One region of the Vibrio sp. 1402 genome, then DNA from elsewhere that is predicted to be linked to it. Evidence: predicted binding sites of a transcription regulator. Region 1 holds the regulator's gene; each other region holds the start of a gene.
What was found. The regulator CRP, encoded in region 1, controls carbon source genes, mostly activating them, when cyclic AMP is high. The targets are predictions, from matches to a motif close to TGTGANNNNNNTCACA.

Region 1 (7,488 bases):
TAACTGGAAAAAGCGTCCATTTTCAGAGCGTGAGGCAATCGTGTTGGCTTTTGCGGAGAAAGTAAAAGAGAACAGCGAAAAAATCGCCGAAGTGATTGCCAAAGAAACCGGTAAGCCGATTTGGGAAACGCGCACTGAAGCAGCAGCCATGGCAGGTAAAATTGCCATTTCGATTCGCGCTTATCATGACCGCACTGGTGAGGCGAGCCGTGAAGCAGCAGGCAACCAAATCGTATTGCGCCACCGCCCATTGGGCGTGATGGCGGTGTTTGGTCCTTACAACTTCCCAGGCCACCTACCAAATGGTCACATTGTGCCTGCGCTACTGGCTGGTAACACGGTAGTCTTCAAACCGTCTGAGCAAACGCCATGGACGGGTGAATTGGCGATGAAGCTATGGGAAGAAGCCGGTCTGCCGAAAGGCGTGATTAACCTTGTTCAAGGCGCGAAAGAAACTGGTATTGCCCTCGCTGACGCAAAAGGCATTGATGGCGTACTGTTTACGGGTAGCGCGAATACGGGGCATGTATTACACCGTCAATTTGCGGGTCAACCGGGCAAGATGCTCGCACTAGAAATGGGTGGTAATAACCCGATGGTGATCTCTGATAAATATGGTGATTTGGATGCCACGGTTTATACCATCATCCAGTCAGCGTTTATCAGTGCTGGGCAGCGTTGTACGTGTGCTCGTCGTTTGTATGTGCCATTGGGTGAAAAAGGCGATGCGCTTATCACCAAGCTCGTTGAAGCGACACGCAATATTCGCGTAGACCAACCATTTGCAGAACCTGCGCCATTTATGGGACCGCAAATTTCGGTCGCGGCAGCCAAGTTTATTCTTGATGCACAAGCTAACCTACAGTCTCTTGGCGGTGAAAGCTTAATTGAAGCGAAAGCAGGAGAGGCGGCATTTGTTTCTCCTGGCATCATTGATGTAACGAACATTGCTGAGTTACCAGATGAAGAATACTTCGGCCCACTTCTGCAAGTGGTGCGTTACGAAGGGTTAGACAAAGCCGTGGCGCTAGCAAACGATACGCGCTTTGGCTTATCTGCTGGTTTGGTCTCAACCGACGACCAAGAATGGGAATACTTCGTTGACCACATTCGTGCAGGTATCGTGAACCGTAACCGCCAGCTCACTGGTGCAAGCGGTGATGCGCCATTTGGTGGTCCGGGGGCGTCGGGTAACTTGCGCCCAAGCGCTTACTACGCAGCAGATTACTGTGCGTACCCAATGGCATCAATGGAAGGTCAAGAGACTGTCTTGCCTGCAACATTGAGTCCAGGTGTAGCGCTATAAGTTTTAATAATAGAGTCGCAACTATGCATTGCGGCTCACCTTGCCGGCGCATCATTTAGGTATGGGTTGTAGTGATCGTTGGCAGAACACGAAAAGTGAGCAAAGACTCGGAAAAGCGTGTTGACTGACTGGCATTTACCGTCACAGGTTGATGGTTGCTCGTTCATTATTCTGGACAACTTTTGTTGTGAACGAGCAGCCAACTTCCGCTTACCTTTAAACTCTACATCTCGTAACAAGGAGTCGTTATGACGCCCGATGTGTTATTTGAATCGCTATGGCAAGATTACATTCAACGTCTTTGCCCTTCGGCTGCTAAAGTGCATCAGCTGCTTCAAGAAGATGAGCCTCTGATTAATGATCATATAGCTTTACGTACCTTCAATATCGCGCCTCTTGGTATTGAAACTCTAGCTAAGCCATTTGTAGCTATTGGTTACAAGGCGTGTGGTGATTACATTTTCGAAAGCAAAAAGCTGGTTGCTAAGCACTATGAGCACCCAGATCCGAAGCAACCTAAAGTATTTATTAGTGAGCTAAAAGTTGAAGAGTGCTCGCCTGAGCTACAAGAGATTGTGAAAAATTTGGTGGCACAAATCGATGCTGACAAGCTGAAAGATAGCGCATTCTTACATGGTGGGCGCTTGTGGGATTTAAGCTTTGCTGATTACCAAACGTTGGCTAAAGAAAGTGAGTACGCATCTTGGCTTGCGGCGCATGGTTACGGAGCAAACCACTTCACGGTGAGCGTTAACCAGCTCAATGAATATGAAGAAGTGAAGCAGGTAAACGATCATCTGCGTACCGCTGGGTTTACCATTAATGAAAATGGTGGTGAAGTGAAGGGCACTCCTGAGGTGTTGCTAGAGCAGTCATCGACCATGGCAGATAAAGTAGCGGTTCGTTTTAGCGAAGGCACTGAAATTATCCCTGGCGGGTTTTATGAATTTGCTAAGCGCTATCCGATGGAAAATGGTGATTTGTACCCAGGTTTCGTGGCCGCTTCAGCTGACAAAATCTTTGAAAGTACGAATGGCTAAGTTTTAGGGTTAACCTGTTAAGCTTACTCATTAGTGTTCGCTGCACCCTATCTCATTTGGTCATGAGTAAATAAAAAGCCACCAATGTTGCCATTGGTGGCTTTTATAATTTTGTTCGTGTCACTCTAGTTCGAGATTAACGAGTACCGTAAACCACGATGGTTTTACCGTGAGCAGAGATTAGGTTCTGCTCTTCTAGCATCTTCAAGATACGACCTACTGTCTCACGAGAACAGCCAACAATTTGACCGATTTCTTGACGAGTGATCTTGATTTGCATGCCGTCTGGGTGAGTCATTGCGTCTGGTTGTTTTGCAAGGTTCAGAAGCGTCTGAGCGATACGACCAGTTACGTCTAGGAACGCCAGGTCACCCACTTTTTGGCTAGTTACTTGAAGACGACGAGCCATCTGCGCAGAAAGACGCATTAGGATGTCTGGGTTTACTTGGATAAGCTGACGGAACTTCTTGAAAGAAATTTCAGCAACTTCACAAGGAGATTTAGCACGAACCCAAGCTGTGCGCTCTTGGTCTTCCTCGAATAGACCAAGTTCACCAATAAAGTCTCCTTGGTTTAGGTAAGAAAGGATCATCTCCTTACCTTCTTCGTCTTTGATAAGAACCGCAACAGAACCTTTAACGATGTAGTACAAAGTTTCTGCCTTTTCGCCCGCGTGAATTAGCGTGCTCTTTGAAGGGTACTTATGAATATGACAGTGTGAAAGAAACCACTCTAATGTTGGGTCGGTTTGAGGTTTACCTAGAACCATAATATCTCACTTCCTCTGCAGGGTACGCTTGCGCTATCCATATTTTAGCTAAGCCTGAATTAGGCCTACTAGAATAAGAGCACTTTTTATATGCTGCAAGCTCTCTTGTGTTTCGGTAAGAAATAGTATCCTTTTTCGAAAACGATTTCTTGATTTTAATCGTGCCATGATTGAGATTTTGTAAGCAAAACTGTGCACATGATCACGGTATGAAAAGTAAACATCTTCGCAGGCAGGTTTTTAGCCAATTTTCCCTGTTTCGATGAGCTGTTGTAGGATAGGCCGAACTATGAGCTCCATTGCAAAGCTCATCTTACCGCCGGGTACGACAATCGTGTTGTGGCGTGACATGAATGAGCCATCAATCATGGCCAGCAGATATGGGAAGTCGACATTCTTGATACCGCGTAGGCGAATCACCACAAAACTCTCATCCAAACTAGGGATGCCTTTTGCATTAAGTGGGTTGGAAGTATCAACGGTCGGTACGCGCTGGAAGTTGATGTGAGTACGAGAAAACTGCGGAGTGATATAGTTGAGGTAATCGTCCATGGATCGCACGATTGAGTCCATTACCGCTTCACGCGAATGGCCGCGATCGCGAGTGTCACGTACGAATTTTTGTATCCACTCTAAGTTCACAATCGGCACCATGCCGATTAAGAAATCCACATGTTGAGCAACATTAACATCGCCATCGACCACGCCACCATGTAACCCTTCATAAAACAGCACGTCGCTGTTTTCGGGTAAGTCTTGCCACGGTGTAAACGTGCCTGGCATTTGATTGTAGGGAACCGCTTCGTCAAACGTGTGCAGATAACGGCGCACGCTGCCAGTGCCGTCATGCCCGAACTTACGGAAAAACTCTTCTAATCCCGGGAAGTCATTAGCTTGTGGGCCAAAGTAGCTAATGTGTCGACCTTGCTCGCGGGCTTTGCGAATTTCGATGTCCATTTCTGGGCGAGTAAAGCGATGGAAGCTATCGCCTTCAACCCATGCGGGTTTAACGTTCATCATATTGAACATTTTACGGAAGGCTTCAGATGTAGTGGTCGTGCCGGCACCGGACGAACCAGTAACCGCAATAATTGGGTGTTTAGCTGACATGACAAACCTTGTCGAAAATTACTTACCTGTAATGTGCAGTAGAGTTACTACTGCACGGTCGATATCCCACTATAGCACGTAACAATACCTTGTCATCGAGTGGGATACGGTAAAATGTGAAGGGTCTAAAATTTTGTTTTATGTTGAATATCGACGGTTTCGTGTAGCTCAGAGAACACGATAACCGCTTCACCTTTTTCCAATTGAGCTTTAACTTGATCAATTTTGTCTTGCAAAGAAACCTCGACGGTTCCGTAATCCGTTCCTTCGCGTAAGACGAATTCACGAATTAAGTTTTCCAATGTTTCCGGCGCAATGTCTTGCCATGGAATGATCATAAATACCTCTAACTTTTATGATGAGCGGCTAGTTTACTGCGTTCGTTGCTTGGATACAGCAGAAAGGTAATCTGCGGCGATACTTTCGTAATACGCGGGCAGCGCTTCCTCCAACCAAAACTTAGGTTTTAACGCCGTTCCTGTTAGGAAGCCAACATGGCCACCGTGTTCAAAGAGACGGTAATCAATGTTATCTGGCAGAACAAACTTCGGGATCACATCGTCGGTCATGAACGGATCGTCTTTGGCATGGATGATCAGTGTGGGTAGCGTGATTTGCTGTAGTTTACTTAAGCCAGAGCATTGGTCGTAATAATCTTGTGCGTCTTTGAAGCCATGCAATGGTGCGGTAATCAAATCATCGAATTCATACAATCGTGTGACACGTTTTATTGAGTTGTAGGACAGCGCAAGCTCGCCATGTAGTAGATGATGCTTTTGTAACGCGTTACGTTTCAGTGAAGAAAGCAGATAACGGCGATACACTTTTGAAAAGCCTTGTTCTATACGGTTTGCACACGCCGCTAGGTCTAAAGGCGCTGAGATAATAGTCGCTGCATTCAAAATAGGGTGATCTTTATATTGGGCTAAATAATTCGCCAACATGTTACCGCCAAGAGAAATACCAACTGCAACTTTGGGATTATCAGGAAAACGTTGTTCAAGGTGCTCTAGGAAGTAACGAGCATCCGTCACTTCACCCGAGTGGTAAGCTCGTGCTTTTTTGTTTGGTTTACCGCTGCAGCCACGAAAATGCATCATCACCGACAGCCATCCAGATTGAGCAAATGCATTCATTAACCCATTGGCATAAGGGCTATAGAAGCACCCCTCTAATCCATGAAATAAAACAAAAATCGGCTTTTTTTGTGCAGGCTCTTGGGTTGGGTCCTCGCTCCACGCGAGATCGAGAAAGTCGCCATCGGATGTATCGAGGGTTTGCCAAATCGGCGTAAATAACGCTTTTTTGCGAATAAAACGCGGCAAAAGCGTTTGGAGATGCGGGTTTTTGATCCCGGCGGCTGCGAAAAATTGTGTCATACCTAACTGCTCTTATGCGGTCCTTCGGTGTCCGTTGAAGAACTTATTAATATAATCCTTTATAAAGATTATAGGTATTCTACAGATTTATGGGCGTTTTGGTGGTTGAATGTTTGGCACCGGAATAGCAAAGGCTTGCTGCAAATGCTCCCCACCGAGTTGACGACAGTATCTCAACGTCAGTGGGTCACCATCATTTTTGAGTAGTGCAAGTGAGTTAATGCAGTCCACCAAATCCGCTTGTTGCTGCTTTTCTAGTTGCAGCTCAAACTGCAAGGTCTCACGATACAAAGCGTCATTGACTTGAGACTTAAGGTGGCGACGAAGGTCGCGAAAGGAGTGAAGTAAAGTTTCGCTCCTACCTAGACAGTCTTGCACCAAGGGCCAGTCTTTTTCTTGGAAAATGAGTTGCTGCTCATCGAGCCATCTGAGCAGCAGGAGTAGGTTCACGTTACCGTGGTAGTTGTTCTGTAATGATAAACACGCCTCTTTCACTTCTCGCACACCATAAAATTGCAGACTAAACTGCCAAAGGTGTTCTAGGGTGAGTGTGTATTCAGCGTGTTGATTACTCATTGATTAAACTCTAGCTCCATCTGCTCCAACGTTTCTTGAGCAGACATCCATTCCATTTCAATTTCTTCGAGCTCAGCCTTACTAGAAGCTTGAAGTGCCAACACTTGGTTAAGTTTAGCTTTATTTTCGGCCGCATACAGTGAGTTGTCCGCCAATTGTTCTTCAGCTTCGGCCAGTGCAGCACCTAACTTATCCATTTTATTTTCTAGTTGTGTCAGCGTTTTGCGAATTGGCGCTGTCTGTTTTCGAAACTCTGCATCGCGACGTTTTTGCTCTTTCTTCGCAGCTGCGCTGTTGGCCGTATCTTTGCTTGGCTGCGCAGCCTGCGCTTCTTTGCGTTCCGCTCTTTGTTGTTCGGTTAACCATTTATAATAGTCATTTAAATCACCGTCGAACGGAGCAACTTGTCGATCATGCACTAAATACAAGTCATCGGTCGTAGCGCGCAGTAAATAGCGGTCGTGCGAAACAATCACCATTGCACCTTCGAACGTTTGCAGTGCCATCGTCAATGCCTGACGCATGTCCAAATCCAAGTGGTTGGTTGGTTCATCAAGTAGCAACAGGTTTGGCTTTTGCCACACAATTAAAGCCAATACCAAACGGGCTTTTTCGCCACCAGAAAACGGCGCAACTTTTTCTAGTGCTTTGTCACCTTGGAAGCCAAAGCTACCTAGGTAATCACGTAGCTGCTGTTCGGTTTGATCGGGTGCGATTTGCATCATGTGTTGCAGCGGTGTTTCTTCAGGGTGAAGCGTTTCTAACTGGTGCTGAGCGAAGTAACCAATTTTCACGCCTTGTGAGTAAGTTAGGTCACCACCTTGCGCGTTAAGTTCACCAGAGAGCAGCTTGATTAATGTCGATTTACCCGCACCATTACGGCCGAGTAGACCAATACGACTGCCAGGAACCAAGTTCAAGCGGATCTTCTCTAAGATGAGGTTGTCACCGTAACCTGCAGATACTTCATCCATCATCATGATTGGGTTTGGCAGCGCAGCTGGCTCACGGAATTGAAAGCTAAATGGGTTATCGAATTGAGCTGGCAGTACTTTTTCCATGCGCTCCAAAGCTTTGATACGGCTTTGGGCTTGGCGTGCTTTTGATGCTTTGTAACGGAAGCGGTCGATGTAGCTTTGCATGTGCGACATCTGCTTCTGTTGCTTTTCAAACATCGCTTGTTGTAACACCATTTTTTGCGCACGTTGGTTTTCGAATGACGAGTAGTTACCCGTGTATTCGTTCAGCTGCTGATTCTCGATGTGAATGATGCGACCAACAATTGGATCAAGGAAGTCTCGGTCGTGC
Region 2 (7,488 bases), on a different contig from region 1:
TGGGTAAACTCGGGCGCGACAATATGTATCTGTTGTCTCAGCTGGAATCTCATGAAATTGAAGCCTTTGTTGATGTTGAGCGCGACAGTCTGCTCCATCAATTGCAAGCGGATATTCTCAATCTTGAAGAACATCAAGATGACCAACAGATTGAAAACAGTCATCACAAACAAGTGGTTAGCTTGGGTGATAAATCACTGAGCCTACACGCTTGTCACAGCCCGATGCGTGAAGTGGAAGTGCTGCATGATCAACTATTGGCGATGTTCGATGCTGACTCAACGTTAAAACCGCGCGATATTATCGTGATGGTCGCGGACATCAACGCTTACAGCCCTGCGATTCAGGCGGTCTTTGGTAACGCACCGGGTGAGCGTTTTATTCCCTATTCGATTTCTGACCGAACCGCCGATCAAGAGAGCCCAATTCTGGCCGCATTTATGCAGTTGGTGAACTTACCCAATACGCGCTGTTTGGCATCAGAACTACTCGAACTTTTGGAAACTCCGGCGATATTAAAGCGTTTTGAACTCAGCGAAGATGATTTCTTACAAGCCAAACAATGGGTTGAGGAATCGGGGATTCGCTGGGGGTTGGATGCCAATACCGGACGCGAATTTGAACTGCCGGAAACCCGTCAAAACACATGGCAATTTGGTATTCAACGCATGTTGCTTGGCTACGCGATGCCAGAATCCGCAGGTTTGTTTGAAACCGAGCAAGGCAGTTTATCTCCGTACAACGAAGTGCAAGGCATGGGTGCAGAGCTGGCGGGCAAGTTGGCACACTTTATCCAACAAATTAGCACTTATCGAAGCAAACTTTCTCATGTTCAGACTATTGATGGTTGGCGAGAGACTTTGGTTTCACTGCTGGATGACTTCTTCTCAGTTGAGTTAGAAGGCGAAATGGCGCTCAAATCCATTCGCGATACGCTCAGCCAACTCAAAGAGCAATTAGCTGATGCCGCATTTGATGATGCGTTGTCGCCGTCGATCATCAGCCAATACCTTCAAAACAAATTATCTGGCACACGAGTCAGCCAGCGCTTCCTGGCTGGTCAAGTGAACTTTTGTACCCTGATGCCGATGCGCTCTATTCCGTTTAGAACCGTTTGTCTACTGGGGATGAATGACGGCGTGTACCCACGCTCCATGCCGCCAGAAGGCTTTGACTTGATGACCGGAAGAACCAAACCGGGCGACCGTTCGCGTCGAGATGATGACCGTTACCTATTCCTCGAAGCAATGCTATCGGCACAGCAAACGCTCTACATCAGTTATGTTGGCCGTTCAATCCAAGACAATACCGAGCGAGTACCTTCGGTTCTGGTTTCTGAGCTGATGGAATACTGCCACCAAAACTATTGTTTAAGTGGTGATGAAGCGTTGCCCGTTGATGAGTCTGGCGACAACTTATTAAATGCGTTGGTGAATACCCACGCCATGGTGCCGTTTAGCCCAAGTGCGTTCCAAGGCATGCACGCCAGCTACGCGAAAGAGTGGATTCCAGCGGCATTAACTCAAAGTAGTCAATCGCAAGGCTATGTTCGTCGTGATTTTAATCGGGCATTAGACGACTATCTGTTAGGAGCGACGTTCCCACTTGAGCTCGACTTAGTCGAGTTGCAACGTTTCTGGCGCTTACCTGTGCAGTATTTTTTCAATCGTCGTTTAAAAGTAATCTTTGAACCGCCACTACCGGTGATGGAGGACGACGAACCCTTTGTTTTAGGTGGTTTGGAGAGCTATCAAATGCGTGATGAGCTGTTAGAAACCTTGCTTGAAACGACATTGATGCAGCCAGAGAAAAAAACAGAGGTACTTAAACACTTTATGAGTCAACAGCGCGCGCAAGGCAAACTGCCGGTGGGGGCGTTTGGTGATATCGAATTTGAAACTAACCGAGTTCAGGCGGAAGAGCTGGTGGATAAACTGGCGTTTTTATCTGGTGCGCCTCAAGACGATTTGGAAATCGACCTGACGTTTGATTCCTTGTTTGAGCGAAATGAAGGCGAAGAGAAAAACGTTCGCCTAACAGGTTGGCTGACTCAATGCTACCAATCCGGTTTGATTCGCTATAGAAGCGGTAAGATTCGCTCGCAGGATTACCTTGCTGCGTGGATCGATCACCTTGCCATGTCGGCGTCGGGTCATGCTAAGAAAACTCACATCATTGGTTACGATCGTAAAGAAGGCGCGCTGCATTTGATCTACCCAGAAATTGCCGATGCGCAGTATGCCAAACAGCTACTGACTGAATTAGTTCGCTTATTTTTCGAAGGCATGACTAAGCCTTTGCCTTATTTCCCGAAAACGGCGTTGGCTTGTGTTGAAGCGGGCTTTAGCCGCGGTCAGTGGGTCGATGACGAAGAGAAATCTTTGAAGAAAATGGCTGACGCATTCAATGATGGCTTCATGAGCCCGGGCGAAGGCAATAATTCGTACATCTCTCGAATTTGGCCTGCTTGGAATGATGAGTTGGCCTCAGAAGTTCGTTTGCTGACAGCATTAGTACTGCAAGGTGCGCGCTTAGCGGTTCAAGACGCTGATGATGTAAAAGCGTGATAAAGAAAGTTGGATAAAGAGAAGGAAGAGTAGGGTGGCCGCCAGAAAATCATTATTTTTTGTAGGGCGTTCGCTGTACGGCCACAAGGTCAGAGGGACCATGATACTTTTGTTTAATTCATTTGAGTTGTGCCGCCAAAAAGGTTTGGCTTATCTCGTGGGGCGCATACTAACGGTACGTCTTATGGATAACCGTGAGAAAGATCTCACAAAGCTCTAAATGATCCAACTTGTTAAACATATTAATAGAATTTTTAACTATAGATCACATTTATTAGGTGATACGTCCTAGTAAATAATCCGGAGAGATTCAGCGTTATGGATCAAATGTCAGGTGCAGAGTGCCCTCTACATACGTTAGACCGCACAGAGCAACCTCAACCAACGCCACTAGAACCGATGACGTTTCCTCTGCATGGCGCGAGGTTAATCGAGGCATCAGCAGGTACAGGTAAAACCTTCACTATTGCAGGTTTATATCTGCGCCTTTTGCTTGGTCACGGCAGCGCGGAAACTCGGCATCGCGTACCGCTTACGGTCGACCAAATTCTGGTTGTAACCTTTACCGAAGCGGCAACTGCGGAATTACGCGATCGTATCAGGGCAAGAATCCATGATGCGCGAATCGCGTTTGCGCGTGGACAGAGTTCCGACCCGGTGATCCAACCTTTGCTTAATGAGTTTGACGATCACAAGCAAGCCGCAGAAATTTTATTGCAGGCAGAGCGTCAGATGGACGAGGCGGCGGTCTACACCATTCACGGTTTTTGCCAACGTATGCTAACGCAAAATGCGTTTGAATCTGGCAGCCGATTTAATAACGAGTTTGTGACCGATGAAAGTCACCTAAAAGCGCAAGTTGTAGCCGATTACTGGCGTCGCAATTTCTACCCGTTGCCATTTACGTTGGCTGGAGAAATTCGCCAGCTATGGGGCTCTCCATCTGCGTTGTTGTCTGACATCAGCAATTACTTAACTGGTGCGCCGTTAAGCCTTTCTGTTCCAGCAATGAAAGGCAGTTTGGCTGATCTTCATACTGAAAATTTGAAAAAAATTGATGAATTAAAAGCACAGTGGCGAGAAAGCCAAGATGACTTCTTAACGCTAATTTCAGATTCAGATATTAACAAACGTAGCTATACCAAAAAGTCTCTGCCGACGTGGTTGGAGGCGGTAAACGCTTGGGCGGCAACGGAAACTACAGGTTACAATTATCCAGACAAGCTGGAGAAATTCGCGCAAAACGTCTTGTTGGAAAAAACACCGAAAGGCAGTGCGCCGCAGCATGCGGTATTTGAAGTCATTGAAACATTTCTTGCCAACCCAATCAGCTTAAAAGCGCCACTGCTTGCTCATGCGATTGAACATTGTCGTGTGATGCTGGCTAACGCGAAAAATCAAAAACAGTGGCTCTCTTTCGATGATTTGCTGACACAACTTTCTGCTTCTATCGATACGGACGAAAGCAAGCTTTTAGCTGCGCGTATTCGTACTTTGTATCCTGTCGCAATGATTGACGAGTTCCAAGATACCGACCCGCTTCAATACAGTATTTTCAGCCGTATTTATCTGAACAACCCGGAATGTGGTTTGTTTATGATCGGGGACCCCAAGCAGGCGATTTATGGCTTTCGTGGCGCAGACATTTTCACTTATATCAAAGCGCGTAACCAAGTAAGTGCCCACTACACGTTAGGAACCAACTGGCGTTCTAGCGCAGATATGGTGCAGGCGGTAAACCAAGTATTTGCTTTGCCAGACAGTCCATTTATCTATGATTCGGATATTCCGTTCTTACCCGTTAGGTACAGTCCCAATGCCGAAAAACGCATTTGGACTATGGGTGGCCAAAAGCAACCCGCGCTGACCTATTGGTTGCAAGAAGCGGACGATAAACCGCTACCAAAAGGCGAGTATTTGACTCGAATGGCAGAGGCGACTGCAAGCCAAATCCAAACTATTTTGACGCAGGCTCAACAGGGGCAAGCGTGTCTGGTGAATGGCGAAAAACAGAAAGCGGTTCAAGCGGGCGATATCGCGGTGTTGGTTCGAACAGGTAGTGAAGGTCGAATGATCAAACAAGCGCTGGCTGAACAAGGCATTGCCAGCGTGTACCTGTCTAACCGAGACAGTGTGTTTACCAGTTCAGTGGCGCAGGATCTACAGCGTTTGCTGCAAGCGGTGCTGACTCCAGAAAATGACCGTGCGCTGCGTGCAAGTCTTGCTTCTGAGCTGTTTGCCCTCGACGCAGCAAGTTTGGATGCACTTAATAACGATGAAGTGGTGTGGGAAAACGCCGTAAACGAATTCAAAGAATATCGCAAACTTTGGATTCAACGTGGTGTGCTGCCGATGTTGCGCGCGGTGATCAGCAAACGCCATATTGCCGAGCGATTACTAGAAGAAGGTGCGAGTTCACAGGGTGAAAATGGTGAGCGAGTACTTACCGATTTAATGCACATTGGTGAACTGCTTCAACACGCCAGTAATGAACTGGATAGCGATCACGGTCTGCTGCGTTGGCTCGCTCAGTCTATCAGTGATGCGGAAAACGGTTTGGGTGGCAGTGATGACCAAATCCAACGTTTAGAATCGGAACGTAACTTAGTGCAGATCGTAACTATTCACAAATCAAAAGGCTTGGAGTATGACCTCGTATTTCTGCCGTTTGTGTTCAGCTATCGAGAAGCCAGTGAAGCCAAATATTACGATGCAGCCAATGACCGCACGGTACTGGATATCACTGGCAACGATGCGTCCATGAAGCAAGCGGACAAAGAGCGTTTGGCGGAAGACTTACGCTTGATATACGTGGCACTAACGCGTGCTGTTTATGCGTGTTTTATCGGTGCCTCACCGTTGCGCAATGGCCGTTCGACCAAAGAGCCAACTGGTGTACACCGCAGTGCGATTGGCTATTTGATTCAAAATGGTCAAGAAGGTGGCATTAACGATTTGCACCAAGGTTTAACAAAGCAACAAGACGAGCTTGATTGTGTCGTTGTGGCCGATCCGCCGCAGCAACTCGAAGATAAGTACGTAGCGCCACAAGAAGAAATACACGATCTTAGTGCGAAAGAACTGCAAAACCCTATCGACAGAAACTGGCGCATCACCAGTTATTCTGGCTTGGTCAAGCAAGGCTCTCATCACGCCGAGCATGATGCCACGATTGAGATTACAGGTTTTGATATCGACTCATCTGAAGAACAAGACGAAGCGGATTTGGTGGAGCCAGAGCGTTCGATTTTTACCTTCCCTCGTGGTGCGCGTCCGGGTACGTTCCTGCACAGCCTGTTTGAGGAAATTGAATTTACTCAGCCAGCCACGACGGAAGAGAATACACAAATCATCCTTGGCTTGATGGAAAGCGAACAGCTCGATGAAGAGTGGTTGCCCATTTTACAGCAATTGATTGATACCGTACTCGCAACGCCGTTGGATGGTAAGTCTTTGCTGCTGAATCAAAATGCACCGTCGCAACGTTTGGTGGAGATGGAATTTTTGCTGCCGATTGAAGTGTTGTCTGCACCGGCGTTAAACCGAGTCATTCAACGTCACGATCCGTTGTCGGCGAAAGCGGGGGATTTAGGTTTCCAAACCGTGCAAGGTATGCTCAAAGGTTTTATCGACTTGGTGTTTGAACATCAAGGTAAATACTACGTGCTTGACTGGAAATCGAATCATCTTGGCGACGATGTGACGAGCTACCATGGTGAGGCTCTGAAATCGGCGATGGCGGATCACCGCTACGATTTGCAGTATCAGATTTATGCGTTAGCACTGCATCGTTTCCTACGTAGCCGATTGGCCAATTATGATTATGAACAGCACTTCGGTGGCGTGTATTACTTGTTCTTGCGCGGCATGGACGGGCAGAGTGACCACGGCATTTTTGCCGCGAAACCAACCTTAGACTTCTTACAAGAGATGGATCGTTTGATTGATGGTCAAGCACTTGAAACGCGCTCAACTCAAGCCGGGCAGATGGAGCTACTTTAATGACGACAAATCGCAATCTTCATTCTGACCAAGATAGTCTATTGGTAGTGCTGGAACGCTTGGCGCACAAAGGTGCTATTCGTCAGCTCGACTACCAATTCGCCTGTTTTATTGATTCTCAAACGCATGATGAACAGTCGGATAGCCAAGCACTGGCGTTTATCGCGGGTGTTGTCAGTAGTGAGCTCGGCAAAGGACATATCTGTCTGTCTCTGTTCGATGCACAAGGGCAATCTACGGATTTAGCCAGTAAGCTAGGGCTGTTTGGTGAGTCGGCATTGGCGCTCAATACACAGTTGCAAGGCATAGATTGGATTCAAGTATTACAAAATTCCAGCTTGGTCGGCGCGCAAGGAGAAGCCTTACCGCTGATGTTCGATGGCGAGCGTCTGTATCTGCACCGCTATTGGCATTATGAAGTGACACTGGCGGAAAAGCTCAATCAGTTGGGCGCCGCAGTTAACTTGCAACCACAAGAGTTTGCGCGATTATCCAAGTTGCTCAACCATTTATTTGCACGCCAATACCATTTTCTGTTTAACGCGTTAGGCAAAGCAGTAGAAGCGGGAAGCAGCAACCAAGTGTTGCGTCAACAATTGGTGTGTGACCACCTTGATGTGGTCGCAAGCGAATCGTTGGATTGGCACGCCATTGATTCCGTGCTTAGCAATGCGCGCAAGGTTCAGGATTTACAAACACTGGATGAACTCGTGCCACTCTCGGCTTGCGTGAACTGGCAAAAAATTGCGGCGGCAGTTGCGTTAACCCGTCGATTTGCTGTGATTTCTGGTGGCCCAGGTACGGGTAAAACGACGACAGTAACCAAATTGCTTGCTGCTTTGATTGAACAGGCAACGCACGAGAAAAATCTGACCATTAAGCTGGTGGCCCCGACGGGGAAAGCGGCGGCGCGATTAAC
Region 3 (7,488 bases), on a different contig from region 1:
ACGTACGCAAGTCACGTCGAAACCATACTAAAATCATGGTAGCTCCTATCTTTTGTCTACTAAGTTAGGTGTAATTTCTCTATCACTTCAGAGCACCCCATCCGATCACCTAGCTGTGCGTGAAGCATTTTGATGGACGCTACTTGTTTAGCAGCTAGTGCTTTATTGGAGAAAAGGTAGATAAACGAACCATTTTCAATGACCTCGTGATCTAGTAGACCAGAAACATCATCAACCTTATCGATCAAAGTCGTGTGATACCCTTGTTCACAAAGCTTCGCTGCTTGAATCCAACTCTCAGATTCTCTGTTTTGTTCAAAGCTAATGAGCAGACACTTTCCTTTGGAAGCGGCTTTGTTTTCAGAATCGATAACAAGGGCAAGACGAGTGATCAAACAAGTCTGAAATAACCCCACCTGCAAGGATCGCAACGATCCTTTTACCATATCTAGCGCATCAAATACTGGGCTAATAAACTGATCAATAACGAGTTTTAGTGGGTACTCTTTAAGAACAGAGGCAAGTAAACTCTCTGCTTTTCCTCGATTCAGGGTAGACAGCGCAAGCAGCATGTTTTCAACTTCTTCGAGTGTGCGAACCTCGTTTTTGACTTCGACATCGGCGCTTTTTCCTAGCAGCCCCTTCACTTTACCAATCGAAATCCCCTTCGCGAGCCAACTCTGGACTTCGCGAATCGTATCGAGATCTTGCTGGCGATAGAGTCTGTGTCCTTTTTCAGTTCGCTGAGGCTGGATCAAGTTGTATCTTCGTTGCCAAGCTCTCAGCGTAACTGGTTTTACACCCGTGATTTCTGCGACATCTCGGATCGCGTATAGTTTTTCTTCTGAACTACAAACCATAGCGTAATCTCATCTCCTGCGGATACGGTTCTAAAAACTTCTGTTTTGATAAATACTCGTCTGGGTAAGTATTTAAGTAATGCTTAATCAACGTAAGTGGTGCTAGCAGAGGCAGCATTCCAATACGGTAGTCGTGAATCACTGTCGCTAACTCTTCTTTTTCTTCTTTAGTTAGTGAGCGTTTGAAGTACCCTTGTAAATGCATCAACACATTTGTGTTATTTTTGCGGCTAGCCCGATTCGTTAACGCCTTCATCAGTCCTAAACGATACTCTTGGTAAAAGTCTTCAATTTCATAATTAGCGACATCGGCAACTAAGCGGCCAAGGGATCGGTATGACTCTGGGTGGTGTGCCATTAACGTCAGTTTGTAGCGCGAATGAAAGTCGATGATTTTGCCACGAGTAGGCTCACCATCCATCGAGTCGTAAAAGTCATTTAGACAAAATACTCGAGTAATAAAATTTTCTTTCAATACAGGGTCGTTAAGTCTGCCATCCTCTTCAACAGGCAACCAAGGCATTTTTTGCATCAATGTTTGTGTATACAAGCCAACACCTTCTTTCGCAGCACTGTTCTTGCTGTAAACCTTGACTCGCTCCATGCCACAAGTTGGTGACTTGGCACAAACGATGTAACCACAAAGCTGCTCGCTTTGAAGTTCATCTACTTTATTGGCCGAGTAAGTGAGCATATTGTCGGTATGATCATTTTCTGGATTTTTGGTTTCAACCAATGCAACACGCTCTTCATTAGAAACAAGACGAATTGTTGGACGGGGTACTGGCATACCTACGCCGACTTCAGGGCATACCGAAACAAAGTCAAAATACGGGCTGAGCTCTTTAGTCACAAAGTTGCTCACCTTATGACCAGAGTCAAAACGCACTCGTTCACCCAAAACACACGAACTGATACCTACTTTGATTGAAGATTCCATGATGACGCATCCCTATACAAAAAGTTTTGTTGTATAACTTATAGCAAGCCTTTCCAGATTGTACAAGAAAATAAGTTGTACAATTTAATCGTTTTACTTCACTCGAAAGTATTTCGATCAACCAGCTTTCAGAAAAAAGTTTGGCCCAAAAACAAAGAATTTGTGCGCGCAATCGACAAACTGCTCAAAAGCAAATCGATTGCTCTTTTGGTTTCAACAGATTTAGTTATCAATAGGAGTTGCAGTTTCTAAATACGTGGTTTTTGTGACTAAGCTCTCAAGGGGCTACTGTACGTCCCGATATTATTGCCTCAACGAAAACGAACAAGTTCAACAGAATTGGTAATAGCGTTCTATAATAGAGGCGTTTTATCAAAACAAAACTTTGGAGAGCACTTATGGCAACCCCACACATTAACGCACAACCAGGTGATTTCGCTGAAACAGTTCTGATGCCAGGCGACCCGTTGCGCGCTAAATACATCGCTGAAACGTTCCTAGAAGATGTGAAACAAGTTTGTGACGTTCGCAACATGTTCGGCTTTACTGGCACTTACAAAGGCAAAAAAGTTTCTGTAATGGGCCACGGCATGGGTATCCCGTCTTGCTGTATCTACGTACACGAGCTAATCGCTGAATACGGCGTGAAAAACGTTATCCGTGTAGGTAGCTGTGGTGCAGTACGTGACGACGTGAAACTAATGGACGTTGTTATCGGTATGGGTGCTTCTACAGACTCTAAAGTTAACCGTATCCGTTTCAACAACCACGATTTCGCAGCAATCGCTGATTACGGTCTTCTAGAAGAAGCAGTTAACCAAGCGCGCGCTCAGGAAGTGCCTGTAAAAGTAGGTAACGTATTCTCTGCAGACCTGTTCTACACACCAGAAGCAGACATCTTCGAGAAGATGGAAAAACTAGGCATCCTAGGTGTAGACATGGAAGCGGCTGGTATCTACGGCGTAGCAGCTGACCTAGGCGCGAAAGCACTGACTATCCTGACAGTTTCTGACCACATCATCCGTGGTGAAAAACTAAGCTCAGAAGAGCGTCAGAAGTCGTTCAACGACATGATGAAAGTTGCACTAGAAACTGCAATCAACATCTAAGAACAAATAGTAAGTAATAATTTGCAGCCAGAGTTATGCTGGCTGCCCGAATTATCCCGAGGGGGCGATTGTGTCTAACGGCGAACTGCCAAAAGACGCAGATGGGTTACAACTCAACTTTTGTAAAACATTGGCGTGTGACAACTTTGGATTGAGTGATGCAAAGCGTTACGTTCTGCAACATGCGAACCCTAAGCGTCCGGCGATGGTATGCCGTGAATGTGGAGCTTTCCCCCCCTTACTTAATAATCGCGATGTCGTGAACGAACTTCATCGCCTGCGGCACGTCCACAGTGACGGGTTGCCTGCTTGCCGTAATGATGATTGCGACAACTTTGGACTTTCTGTCCACACTCACAAACACCTCTATCACGCTTTCGGTTACAGTGGCGATCGCCAACGTTACCGCTGTAAAGTGTGTCAAAGTACCTTTGTCGACAAGTGGTCTGGTGCCAACAAGAAGCTTCAATTTCAAGAGAACTTGATGGGTTTATTGTTTACGGGATATTCCGTACGAGAAATCTGCCGCAAGCTTAGTATTAACCCAAAAACCTTTTACGATCATGTTGACCATATAGCTAGCCGCTGCCGCCGCAAGCTGGCAACCATTGATGCGCGCTGGGTAAACCACGCAACGTATTATGAATTGGCCTCAAACTATATTGCATTGCAACCGAACAGCAATAATGGTGTGTATTGGATTGTTTCTGGCGAAGCGCATTCTGGCTATATTCTTTGCCAGCACGTCAATTATTCCGCTGATGAAGAGCCAATCGCAACGCTCGATCATAATCCTTACGATGAGGTGTCTCGTTTTGTTTCCCAGGAGTATGTAGCGGAAGCAAGTGAGCCGCTTGCGGAACCTTCTTATCACCTCAGAGAGCGAATTGACCAAAAATACCAAACAATTTTGGCTCGCGGTAACGTAGAAGACCCTCTTGGTAATCTATCTGTATTTCATTACCCTTCAAAAGGGGCATTAGTCCGTCCGCCATACACCTCGTATGCACACTATTTGCACGTACTTGATATGTGCTGCCCAAACAAACGTGTATCTCTATACATGCCTCAAGATCCCCTACTACGTTCAGCTGCACTGAGCGTTTGTTTACCTCGTATTAAAGAGAAAAGTGTCGACTTGATGTACGTAGAAGAGGACGCTAGTTGGGACATGAGCACTCCCTTTGGCAAAGTCGATATCGCCTATATGAGTTGGTGGCGCGATCGTTGGGCAATCTCTAGTCAAAACGAAAACCACAAAGGCATTTGCTACCTCGCTGGCGATCAAAATGAGCCTGAAAAATGGTTTAACGTTGCGACAACTCGTCATGTGAAGTTTTATCAAAACCGCTTTCAGATTCTTTTCGAAAGCTTCATTAACGAGCCACGTCGCAAATTACGACCTGCTGGTATTTTACCTCTTTTAGATATATTCAGAGCTTGGCATAATTTGTGCTATCAGGATAAACAAGGTCTTACCGCTGCACAAAGGTTAGAAGTCTCTGATGCACCTTTGACAATCAAACAGCTCCTATCGTAGCTATTCTATTGGTAATTTAGATGTAGTAATTAGGGGTTGTAACGGTATACATTACGGCCCCTGATCGTTTACCAAAACGTTATCCGCATCGCTTTGGTAAAGAAACATGCATCTAACCACTTAATATTAGGTGTGATTTCCAGTTCGATAGTCATGGATGTGAACGTTGGATAAAAACCAAATTCAGCTAGAAGATGATCTCACTAAGCTTAAAGGCCAAATAAAATCGGCCCCTAAACATACCTTTAATATTGCGCAGCAATATCGTATCCGCGCGGAACAAATTTTATTTGTGGACGGAGAGATCAAAGCCTTACTCATCATGGCGCAATGCTGTTGGTGCCTAATGGATTACCGACAAGGCTTAAAACTCGTCAAAGACGCTTACAGCAAACAAACACAGCTTGAAACCGACGATCATCTCCCGGAAATTCTCCATCTTTTTGCTCTCCAATATTGGGGCCAAGCAAAGTATTATTCCGCGCAACAATATTGGATTAATGCGCTCGAACAATCTGCTCTCGTTGATGATGTTGAAATTCAAATCGAATCTCTAATTGGGCTTGGTAATGTATGGCGCATCACTAATGAACACCAACTTGCCGCTTCAACTCATGAGTTAGCCGTTAAAGTGGCAAACAATGTTCGTATTGCTTGGTTAGAAGGTAAAGCGCGCATCTTATTAGCTTGGGACTATTACTTACTAAATAAGTTTGTCGAGATGCTTACGGTACTGGATGGAGCAACCGAAGTATTAAAAGATCATGATGATAGTACATGGCAAGCCGAGATCTGGGACTTTAAAGGGTTAGCACTGCTTGGACTAGAACGCCTTGATGCGGCCGAAGAAGCCACCCAAAAAGCCCACCAGCTCGCCATTGAGCATGACCTCGTTTGGATGAAAGCACACTCTTTTATTAGCCGAGCAAGACTTGAGCTTTTGCGCCAAAATACAGACAGCGCTGCCAAGTTGCTACTTGCAGCAGAAGAGTCTGCACTCAGTTTCGACCACGGTGAGCTACTCAGCCAAATTTGCTTCCAACAATCACGAGTCGCTGAAGAACAAGGTGACTTTGAGTCTGCGTTTAACGCGTTCAAGAAATACCGTAAGCACGCACTCAAAATGCTCAAAGAACAAACTCATCGAATCAGCATGGATAAAGCAAGAGGCTCTAAACGCCAACTAGAGCAGCGAGCACGTAAGCTGATCAATCATATTCGCTCTCAACACGAATACGACCCTGAAAAACAGTTCTCTAATGTCGTTTCTGAGACCTACTGGTGGGAACAGTTAGTTTTGTTTAAAACGGAGCTCAAACGCTCTAACCACGCCATCATTATGATTCAGCATTCAAACCCCGAAGTTCTCGATGTTTGTACCGAGCTCGTTCATGCATTGACAACCTCCAGCGACCTCATCTCGAGAATTTCCAGTAACAGGCTAGCAATGTTAATTGCAGAAAAAGGTCAAGCAGCAGAAGAGGTCTACCGCACTGTCCAAGCGATGTTAGACATCTATCCATGGAAGCGACGCGGAATCAAAGGCCCGAAACCGATACTGTATTTGCAAGATATCCTGACCTTCCCATTCACGTTAGAACAGCTCGAAGAAAGTTATATTGAGGTAATGAAGAATGGAACAACTGCTTAGCAAGGTGACTGACGCAGGTATCGATCCTTCTTCCGTTTCAGGTGAAGAAGCGATTACGCTATGGGAACACATAGGGTTACATATTGCGTCAACAAACCGAGAGAAAGCGCATTGCTATATCATTAGCGCCGAGTATCGAAGAGAGATCAAACAGCTCAACGACAGCATTAGTGAATTGAAACAAGCGCTTGAGTTGCTTGTTTTACCAGAGGATGTAGAAGATATTCTTTCTGTGAAAGCAAGCTTGAGTGAGCGTTTGGTTGAAGTAGGTGACTACAATGCGGCATTAACCGAGTATGTTGCTTCAACCAATATCGCCGTCGAGTACGGCTATATTGATGAGTACGTATTGGCCATTATTGGAATGGGTAATTTGTGCGATGCCCATGGGGATCACCAACGTGCATTACGTTATTATCAAAAAATAGATGCTATCGATCACGCTATTGGCAGTCGATCCCTACGCCTTCGTTACAAGCTGTACATGCTTGCCTGTTATATCAGCTTGAACCGTACCGCAGACGCCAAAGAACTATTGAGTGAATGTGAAGAACTGAGCATTCTCGTCAGTGATAAAAACCTCGCCGCACAAATTCACCTCTACCGAGCCAAATTACATCGTCTGCAAGAAGACTACCCCAATGCGTTGCTGGCTATTTCGAATGTTCAGTATACAACGGGTAGTGCCACGACATACTGGTTATCCACGATGGTCAAAATTGAGACTGCGTATTGTCTAAACGGTGTAGGGCACACTTCTTTAGCTAATTTAACGTTGGACTCCATCAGTAAAAGGATTCAAAAGCAACTATCTCCTATCGTTACTCAACATTTTTATAACGCGATGAGTCAAGTTTACGCCTCTCAAGGGTTGTATCAAGAAGCATTAAATTGTGAAAAAAAAGCGCATAGAATCGAATCTGATCTTGTAAAACATATTCCGATCGGTGAGTTAGGGTCTGCTCAACTACGCCGACTTTCACGCTTTGAGTTACAACTCAAACTCATTTTGTCAGAGCTAGAAAACAAAGAACTAAAAGAAACCACCAAGCAGCATAAAAATACTGTTGCTCAGCTACAGCAGGACGTCTTTACCGATCCACTTACGTCTTTACACAACCGACGCTGGTTAGAAGTTAAACTAAAAGATCTACTTCTGCACGATACTGCATTTGCATTGATGGTCATCGATATCGATCACTTCAAATCCATCAATGACGAACTAAGCCACTTGGTTGGCGACAAAGCGATCAAAAGTGTGTCACAGGAACTGGCGTCCTACTTCAGATTTAAAGGCGCATCGTGCGTACGATTTGGTGGTGAAGAGTTCCTCGTGATCCTTGAGAATACCCAACTGGAACGCGCAGAAATGCATGCCGAGAATTATC
Region 4 (7,488 bases), on a different contig from region 1:
TATTTGCCGTCACAATTGCCATTATGATGGGAGGAATGAGTGATATTCACGGAAAATTTGGCACGGTTTCTAAATCATCCCTACCGTTGGTATCGTTATCTAATCAAACCAGTGTTGAGCTGCTTTCTGCCGACAAATCATTTAAAGACTTCCTGACGACAGAGAATAAACAACGCATGGATGAAATGCGTCAGGAATTTGCTAGATCTCAACAGCGCTTCGAATCCACATTGGCTCAACTGAAAACCGCAAGCCAAATCTACCCTTCTCTTGCCGAACCGTTTTCAGAGTTAAAAACGTTAGAGCAGAGCTATTTTACAGAAGCTCTAGAGGCCATGGACAACTACGAAGCAATGTTCGCGGCTCAAGAAGAAGTGCAAAAATCCTCACGCCGCTTCCAAAAACTGAATACCGAACTGTCGGTTGGTCTTAAAGAATATGTGGCAGATCAAACCAGCATTTCTGTCAAAGTCATGGCAAAGAGCTACTTTATCAAGTTAAAAGATGCCGAAGTGATTACTTCTGATGCCCTCGCCAGTTCCAACCCTGAGTTTGTTACGCAAGCCGTGGCTAAAAACCGCAAAGCAGTAACACACTTGAATTACGCATTCCGCGGGTTGGTGACTCAGCTTCCTGAGCTAGAAAAAGCATTTGGCGAATCTGTAGAGCAATTTACTCGTGACGTTGGTATGCGTGGCGGTGTGCTAGACCAACATAATAATTACCTCAATGCTCGCGCCGCTTTGTATAACAATATCGCCAACCTAGCAAATAAAGTGGATTCAACCATGGCGATTCTTGAGCAATTCACGACAACCGCAACAGATAAGCTCAATGAATCATTGGCAGACGCAGGTGACATATATTCGGCGGGTGTAACGAAAGCCATCATCATTGGCGTTATTGTCGTTTTACTCGCGACAGCGATTGGCTACCACATCGCACAAAGCGTTCGCGAACCGTTGACTCGTATTCTAAAAGTGTTAGAAAGCCTGACTGAAGGTGATATGACACAGCGTATCGATATTCGCTATAACAACGAATTCAGCCGTGTGAGTGGACACATTAACTCACTCGCCGACAACCTTCACGAGATCTTGGTGAAACTCAACGAAGCGTCAGAAAACCTATCGTCAACCGCGACAACCAACGAACGCACCTCTTCGCAAGCACAAATTAAATTGAGCTCTCAACGCGAACAAACGGCAAACGTCGCTACTGCGATGACAGAAATGTCTCATTCAGTGCAAGAAGTCGCGCAAAGTGCGCAAGGCTCGCTAGAAATGGTGCAACGCGTCGAATCTGCCTCTGAAGAAGGCAGAAATGTTATGAGCAGTAACATCTCAACCATTAATCAACTAGAAACACGTTTGAACGAATCGGTTTCCGCAGTTTCTGAGCTACAAAAGATGAGTGGTCAAATTGGATCTATCCTTGATGTGATCCGCAACATTGCGGAGCAAACCAACCTACTGGCATTGAACGCGGCAATTGAAGCGGCTCGCGCTGGTGAACAAGGTCGCGGCTTCGCGGTAGTGGCAGATGAAGTACGAGTACTCGCATCAAGAACGACTCAATCAACCACTGAAATTGAATCCATGCTCAGTAATCTGCAAGCTAGCTCGCAATCGGCGAACCAAGTCATACAAAGCTGTATGAGCGATATGGAGATGTCGGTTGAGCAAGCATCAAAAGCGAACAGCTCAATGGAAGAGATCCAGGCGCTAATCATCGAAATCAGCCAAATGAGTACGCACATTTCACAAGCAGCAGCAGAGCAAAGTGAAACATCAACAGACATTGCTCGCAGCATTGAAGATATCAACAGTATCGCCGATGAAAGTTTCCAAGCCATGTCGAGTATCGCACAAACCAGTGAATCACTGACCCACTTGGCTCATCAGCAAAATGAATTGGTCCACCGCTTTAAGTTATAAATACTTTATAACTAAGAGCATTAATTAGTGCAATCAACTGTATAAGGGCGACTTTTTGTTAAGTCGCCCTTGTTTTTTGTCGGCCATGTCTACATATGATAAATAAGGCCAGCTCATCCCCTTGCACAACTCTTTTCGAGCGGCCTCATAAAAAGGAAAATCTATGGCTGTTCATGTTGGTATTATCGACCAAGACCCAGTGAGATTGGTCACTCCTCTATTAGATAATCGTACGCTAAGCACACATATCGTCTTCATCGGAGACAAGAGCCAGTTAGATATATTTGACCGACTGAGTGCCGTTTTAGATCAACGAGAAATTACTTCTGAATTTTTTGAAATTCCATCCGCTGTTAATACATCGCTGATCAAACAAGCAATTCAAAAACTGGCAAAAGACCTTCATGAACGCGGCGAAGATGTAAAATTGAACGCGAGCTGTGGTCTTCGTCATCGCTTGTTGTCGGTGTACGAAGTTTTCCGTACCTATCGCTGGCCAATTTTTGTGGTTGAGCCTAGTAGCGATAAGCTTTGTTGGTTATACCCTGATGGCAAAGAAGATACCCAAGTCGAAGATCACATTACGATTGCAGATTACCTCACTATCTTTGGTGCACGCGGCGAGTTTCACCACGTTGATTTACCACCTCTTCTTGATAAAAAATTGTATGAACTTGGTGAACGATGGGCCTCAAATGCGCTTGAGCTTGGGCCAGGTCTAGCAACACTTAACTACCTTGCAACCACATGCCGCAAAGAACAAAAGCTTGATGTCGAGCTCTCCGAAAAACAGCAGGGCTACCGTGAGCTCAACATGTTGCTTTCAGATTTAGTAGAAGCAGAAATCGCCACCTATGAGAATGGCGTTTTAACGTTTGCAGATGAAGATGCTCGACGCTTTTCAAACGGTGAGTGGTTAGAAACTTTGGTTCACAGCACCGTGAAGCAAATCCAAGACACCATGCCGACGATCCAAGATCGATCGTTAAATGTTCAGGTTTATCGTAAACTTGGTGAAAGTGAAGTACGCAATGAGTTAGATGTCGCAACAGTTGTAAACAACAAGCTGCACATCATCGAGTGCAAAACCAAAGGCATGAGAGATGACGGCGACGATACTTTATATAAGTTAGAATCGCTTCGCGATCTATTAGGTGGCTTACAAGCGCGCGCAATGTTGGTGAGCTTCCGTCCTCTTCGTCACAATGACATTACTCGTGCTGAAGACTTAGGGCTAGCCCTGATTGGCCCTGATGAGCTTAAAGATTTAAGAACGCACTTAACGGCTTGGTTTAAAGACGCGGGCGGTTCAGACGAGATATAGTGCCATTAAGAAAAGCTAAAATTCACAACGATAAAAAGCAGCATTAATGCTGCTTTTTTTATACCTAAATTTTAGCTGTACGCATTTCTATAAGTAGAAAAAAACCAGAGGTTAGCCTCTGGTTTTTTCTGTTTGTTTAAATGCCAACTATAGCGGCTTAAAGCATTTTACGCGCTGCTTCTACAACCACTTTAATTGAACGCGCTTCCGTTTCTTTCAGAGTTGAATGATCTGGAATCTCTTTTTGTGTACGGTTGATGATAACACCAGCCACACAACCCGCTTTTAAACCAGAGCTCGCACACATTGTTAGCAGTGTTGCAGACTCCATCTCGAAGTTAAGTACGCCCATGTCTTGCCATTCTTGCATAGAGCCTTGGAAACGCTTAACAACACGACCAGAGAACGTATCGTAACGTTCTTGACCAGGGTAGAACGTGTCGCTTGATGCAGTCACACCCATGTGAACTGTAGCGCCAGACTCTTCTACCGCTGCTTTCATTGCGGTTGCTACTTCAAAGTCAGCAACTGCTGGGAATTCCATAGGAGCAAAGTGTAGGCTCGCACCGTCAAGACGAACTGACCCCGTCGTTACGATCATGTCACCCACGTTTACATGCGGTTGAATTGCACCCGTTGTACCAACACGTAGGAAAGTGCGAACACCAAGCTGTGCCAATTCCTCAACTGCGATAGAGGTAGAAGGACCACCAATACCTGTAGAACAAACCACAACAGGTTTACCGTCTAGCTCTGCACGGTATAGCGTGTATTCACGATGGCTTGCTAGAAATACTGGATTTTCCATTTGTTCTGCGATTTTTTGAACACGCGCTGGGTCACCAGGAATGATCGCTAGAGTCGCACCATTAAGATCAGCTTCAGTAACACCTAAATGGAATACAGCTTGAGACATAAGTCGCTCCTTATTGTGGCTTATTTTATGAACAATAAGCTCATTAATCAGTTATTGGGTACAGATGCACTGTAGCGAACCTTTCACCAACATAGAGTGATCACAATCACAATGACAAAATGTAATGAAAATGAAATTTCAAACAAAACTGGTATTGATCACACTTTAAGGGGCATTAGATCATTTTGTTGCATAGCAATGCGTGATTTCAAGGACGAGAAAAACGTCTGATCGCATCAGGTGAATACGGTTAAAAAAAGCCCGATACACGAATGCCTCGGGCTATTAATGAGTGGGATCAATGGTTAGGTCAGTTATTTGATCTGCTTGGACTCAAAACGAAGTAATCTCAACGCATTCAATGTCACCAGTGCTGTTGCACCACTGTCGGCTAATACAGCAACCCACAACCCAGTAACACCAAGTAAACTTGTCACTAAGAATACACCTTTCAAACCTAGCGCTAACGCGACATTCTGACGAATGTTACTTAGCGTCGCACGCGACAGTTCTATCATGGCAGGTAGCTCAATCAAACGGTTGTGTGTTAACGCCGCATCAGCAGTCTCGAGCGCAACATCCGTACCGCCTCCCATCGCAATGCCGATACTCGAAGCTTTCATGGCTGGAGCATCATTGATACCGTCTCCCACCATCGCAACGGTGTGTTGTTGTGATAGCTTCTCGACGTAATGCACCTTGTCTGCAGGTAACAAACTCGCTTTATAATCCAAGCCTATTCTATTTGCCATTGCTTCTGCACTTCTCGGGTTGTCACCCGTTAGCATCACCGACGTGACCCCAAGTTCCTTCAACATTGCGATGGCTTGCTGGGCATCTGAGCGCAATGTGTCTTGCCATGCGATCACGCCAATGACCTCGTCATCGTAACGAACAATGACAACCGTTTTACCTTGTTGTTCCAACGTAACTACTTGCTCTATGGCTTCCTGAGAAAGTGGAAAGTCTGCCTTTGAAGGCGTGACCACTTGGACCATTTTTCCATCGACGTAACCAGTGACACCAGAGCCTACTTGCGCGGTTTTATCCAACGCTTCAGGAATAGTAAGCCCCTGCTCTTGCACTTTGGTAACTAAAGAAACCGCTAGAGGATGACTTGAACCAACCTCGATTGACGCAGTTAGGCTAAGTAACTTGTCTTCATCCATATCAAAAGCAAAGACATCAGTCACTTCTGGTTTACCTTGCGTCAGTGTCCCAGTTTTATCAAATGCGACAGACTCAACCTTGCCAAGCAACTCAAGCGCCGCACCACCTTTGATCAATGCGCCCCGCTTAGCAGCTGCCGCCAAGCCAGAAGTGATCGCCGCAGGCGTTGAAATTACTAATGCACATGGACAAGCAATCAACAGCAGGGCGAGTCCTCGATAGATCCACGTTTCCCACGGTTGGGCAAATAGTAATGGCGGCGTAACGATAACCATCAGAGACACCAGCATCATTAGCGGCGTATACCAACGGCTAAATTTATCAAGAAAGCGTTCTAATGGTGCCTTACGGGATTCTGCTTCTTCAATCAAATGAAGAATTCGGTCTATCGCATTCTCGCCCTGACGGGAAGTCACCTGTAAGCGAACCACTTTATCGACAACCACAGCCCCGGCCATCACTTTGCCACCGGTTTGATGTTCAACGGGAACAGATTCTCCCGTTAACGCACTTTCGTCAAAACTCGCAAGCGCATCTTGCAAAACACCGTCGGCAGGCAAACGACCTCCGGGGGCGACTTCTATGATATCCCCTGGTTTAAGCTGAGCAGCTGGTACTTCTTTACGTTCACCATCAATTATTAAAATTGAATTTTCTGGGACTAAGTCCATTAACGCCTGGACACCGCTTCGCGCGCGAGATGATGCATATGCTTCTAACTTTTCACCAATAAGGAAAAGCAATAACACCATTGCGGCTTCGGCGGTTTCACCTAAATATAAAGCGCCGAGCGCCGCTACACTCATTAACGTTTCAATCGCAAAAGGCGTACCGCTACGCGCCAACTTAAATGCTTTGAGCGCGATTGGGTATAAACCAAGTAAACACGTCAAAGTGAATAACCAAGCGCTTATTTGAGGGTCGATCTTAGAAATTACTGCCGCAGTAGCCATTGCACCAGCAATCGAGAGAATTTGGATGTTGTCTCTTATGACGCCAAGCCAGCCTTTCTTTGTAGTGCTTGGTTTTGGAGCATCCAGTGAAGAGAGCGGGAAACCCGTTTTTTGGGCTGTCTGCTCTATCGTAGCTATCAGCTCTAGACCATCAAAATCGACGACCAGTTTTTCTGTTGCAAACAAAACCTTGGCTTGGCTGACGCCTTGTAAAGACGTAATGGCTTTCTCAAGCTTTTGCGCACAAGATGGGCAATCCATACCTGACACAAGCCAAGCGTTCCGAACGGAGGAATTACTCTCCCTTGTGGGATCGTCTTCCTCGCCTGTGTCAACGCTGCAGCCTCCTCCACTACAGCAAGAGCTTTCAGAAACATCAACACTGGCCTGAGAGATATTGAGGGAAGATTTTACTGGCGCACAGCATGACTCGCTTGCACCAAGCGGCACCGCAGTTTTGATTTTGCTAGATTGGCAACCTTGATGTTTTGTACACATAATTTTTTCCTTATTGGTATCGGTGATTTACCTATTGCTAAGGATAAACCTTAGAGTAAGCTCCAAGGTCAAGATAAATTTGTACAGTTCGGCGATAGAAAATAAAAAAGACGCCGAAGCGTCTTTCCAAACCAGTTTAAAAGCAATATTCCGTAAAATTTAAACAGAGAGGTTAAACGGGATGCTTAAAACACTCATTTAATGTCATTCCGATGGCACGCAGCACGTCTCTTCTTGTGATAACACCAACCAACTTACCTTTGCCATCCACCACTGGATACATTTTCGGCTTTCCAACTTTCATCATGTCAGCCAGTTCAATTACTGACATTTCTGGAGAAACAGATAAGACATCATCATGCATACACTCTTGTACCGTATGTGTATCTTGGCAGTGATAACTTGCTTTCACCAACTTATCTAATAAGTCTTGCTCCGATAAAAACCCAACCACTTTTTCATTTTCATCAATGACAGGGCCACCTAGTGTGACACTTTGCATTACTTTGTTTAAAGCTGCCGAAAGTGACATATCTTTCGTGAAAGTCACCGCTTGCAACGTCATGTAATCTTTTACTTTTAATGAATGCATTCTTATCTCCTTAAGGGCATTTTATTGCGGCCTTTAGATAAGTGTCGCCTAATTTCCTGATTTTACTAAATGGAAAGGAGTAATTTTATTTATAGGCA

Region 2: a site for CRP is predicted at 2,761-2,776, ahead of recB (exodeoxyribonuclease V subunit beta). Genes of this name have one in related genera too.
Region 3: a site for CRP is predicted at 2,065-2,080, ahead of deoD (purine-nucleoside phosphorylase). Genes of this name have one in related genera too.
Region 4: a site for CRP is predicted at 4,273-4,288, ahead of udp (uridine phosphorylase). Genes of this name have one in related genera too.

Annotation. Positions count from the first base shown of each region.
Region 1 covers NZ_JAWOWE010000020.1:28,639-36,126, forward strand. Annotated here, with positions in the region: gene astD (succinylglutamate-semialdehyde dehydrogenase) at 1-1,306, shown strand, start outside; gene R7044_RS22365 (DUF1338 domain-containing protein) at 1,555-2,346, shown strand; gene crp (cAMP-activated global transcriptional regulator CRP) at 2,483-3,115, opposite strand; gene R7044_RS22375 (phosphoribulokinase) at 3,356-4,225, opposite strand; gene R7044_RS22380 (YheU family protein) at 4,351-4,563, opposite strand; gene R7044_RS22385 (hydrolase) at 4,597-5,604, opposite strand; gene R7044_RS22390 (TIGR02444 family protein) at 5,692-6,180, opposite strand; gene R7044_RS22395 (ABC transporter ATP-binding protein) at 6,177-7,488, opposite strand, start outside.
Region 2 covers NZ_JAWOWE010000006.1:256,975-264,462, forward strand. Annotated here, with positions in the region: gene recC (exodeoxyribonuclease V subunit gamma) at 1-2,567, shown strand, start outside; gene recB (exodeoxyribonuclease V subunit beta) at 2,895-6,569, shown strand; gene recD (exodeoxyribonuclease V subunit alpha) at 6,569-7,488, shown strand, end outside.
Region 3 covers NZ_JAWOWE010000005.1:110,927-118,414, forward strand. Annotated here, with positions in the region: gene phrB (deoxyribodipyrimidine photo-lyase) at 1-37, opposite strand, end outside; gene R7044_RS11530 (MerR family transcriptional regulator) at 60-860, opposite strand; gene R7044_RS11535 (YbgA family protein) at 850-1,800, opposite strand; gene deoD (purine-nucleoside phosphorylase) at 2,199-2,909, shown strand; gene R7044_RS11545 (lactate dehydrogenase) at 2,980-4,449, shown strand; gene R7044_RS11550 (hypothetical protein) at 4,616-6,100, shown strand; gene R7044_RS11555 (GGDEF domain-containing protein) at 6,084-7,488, shown strand, end outside.
Region 4 covers NZ_JAWOWE010000002.1:17,440-24,927, reverse strand. Annotated here, with positions in the region: gene R7044_RS03585 (methyl-accepting chemotaxis protein) at 1-1,937, shown strand, start outside; gene R7044_RS03580 (DUF1887 family protein) at 2,101-3,261, shown strand; gene udp (uridine phosphorylase) at 3,419-4,177, opposite strand; gene R7044_RS03570 (zinc/cadmium/mercury/lead-transporting ATPase) at 4,492-6,798, opposite strand; gene R7044_RS03565 (CBS domain-containing protein) at 6,971-7,390, opposite strand.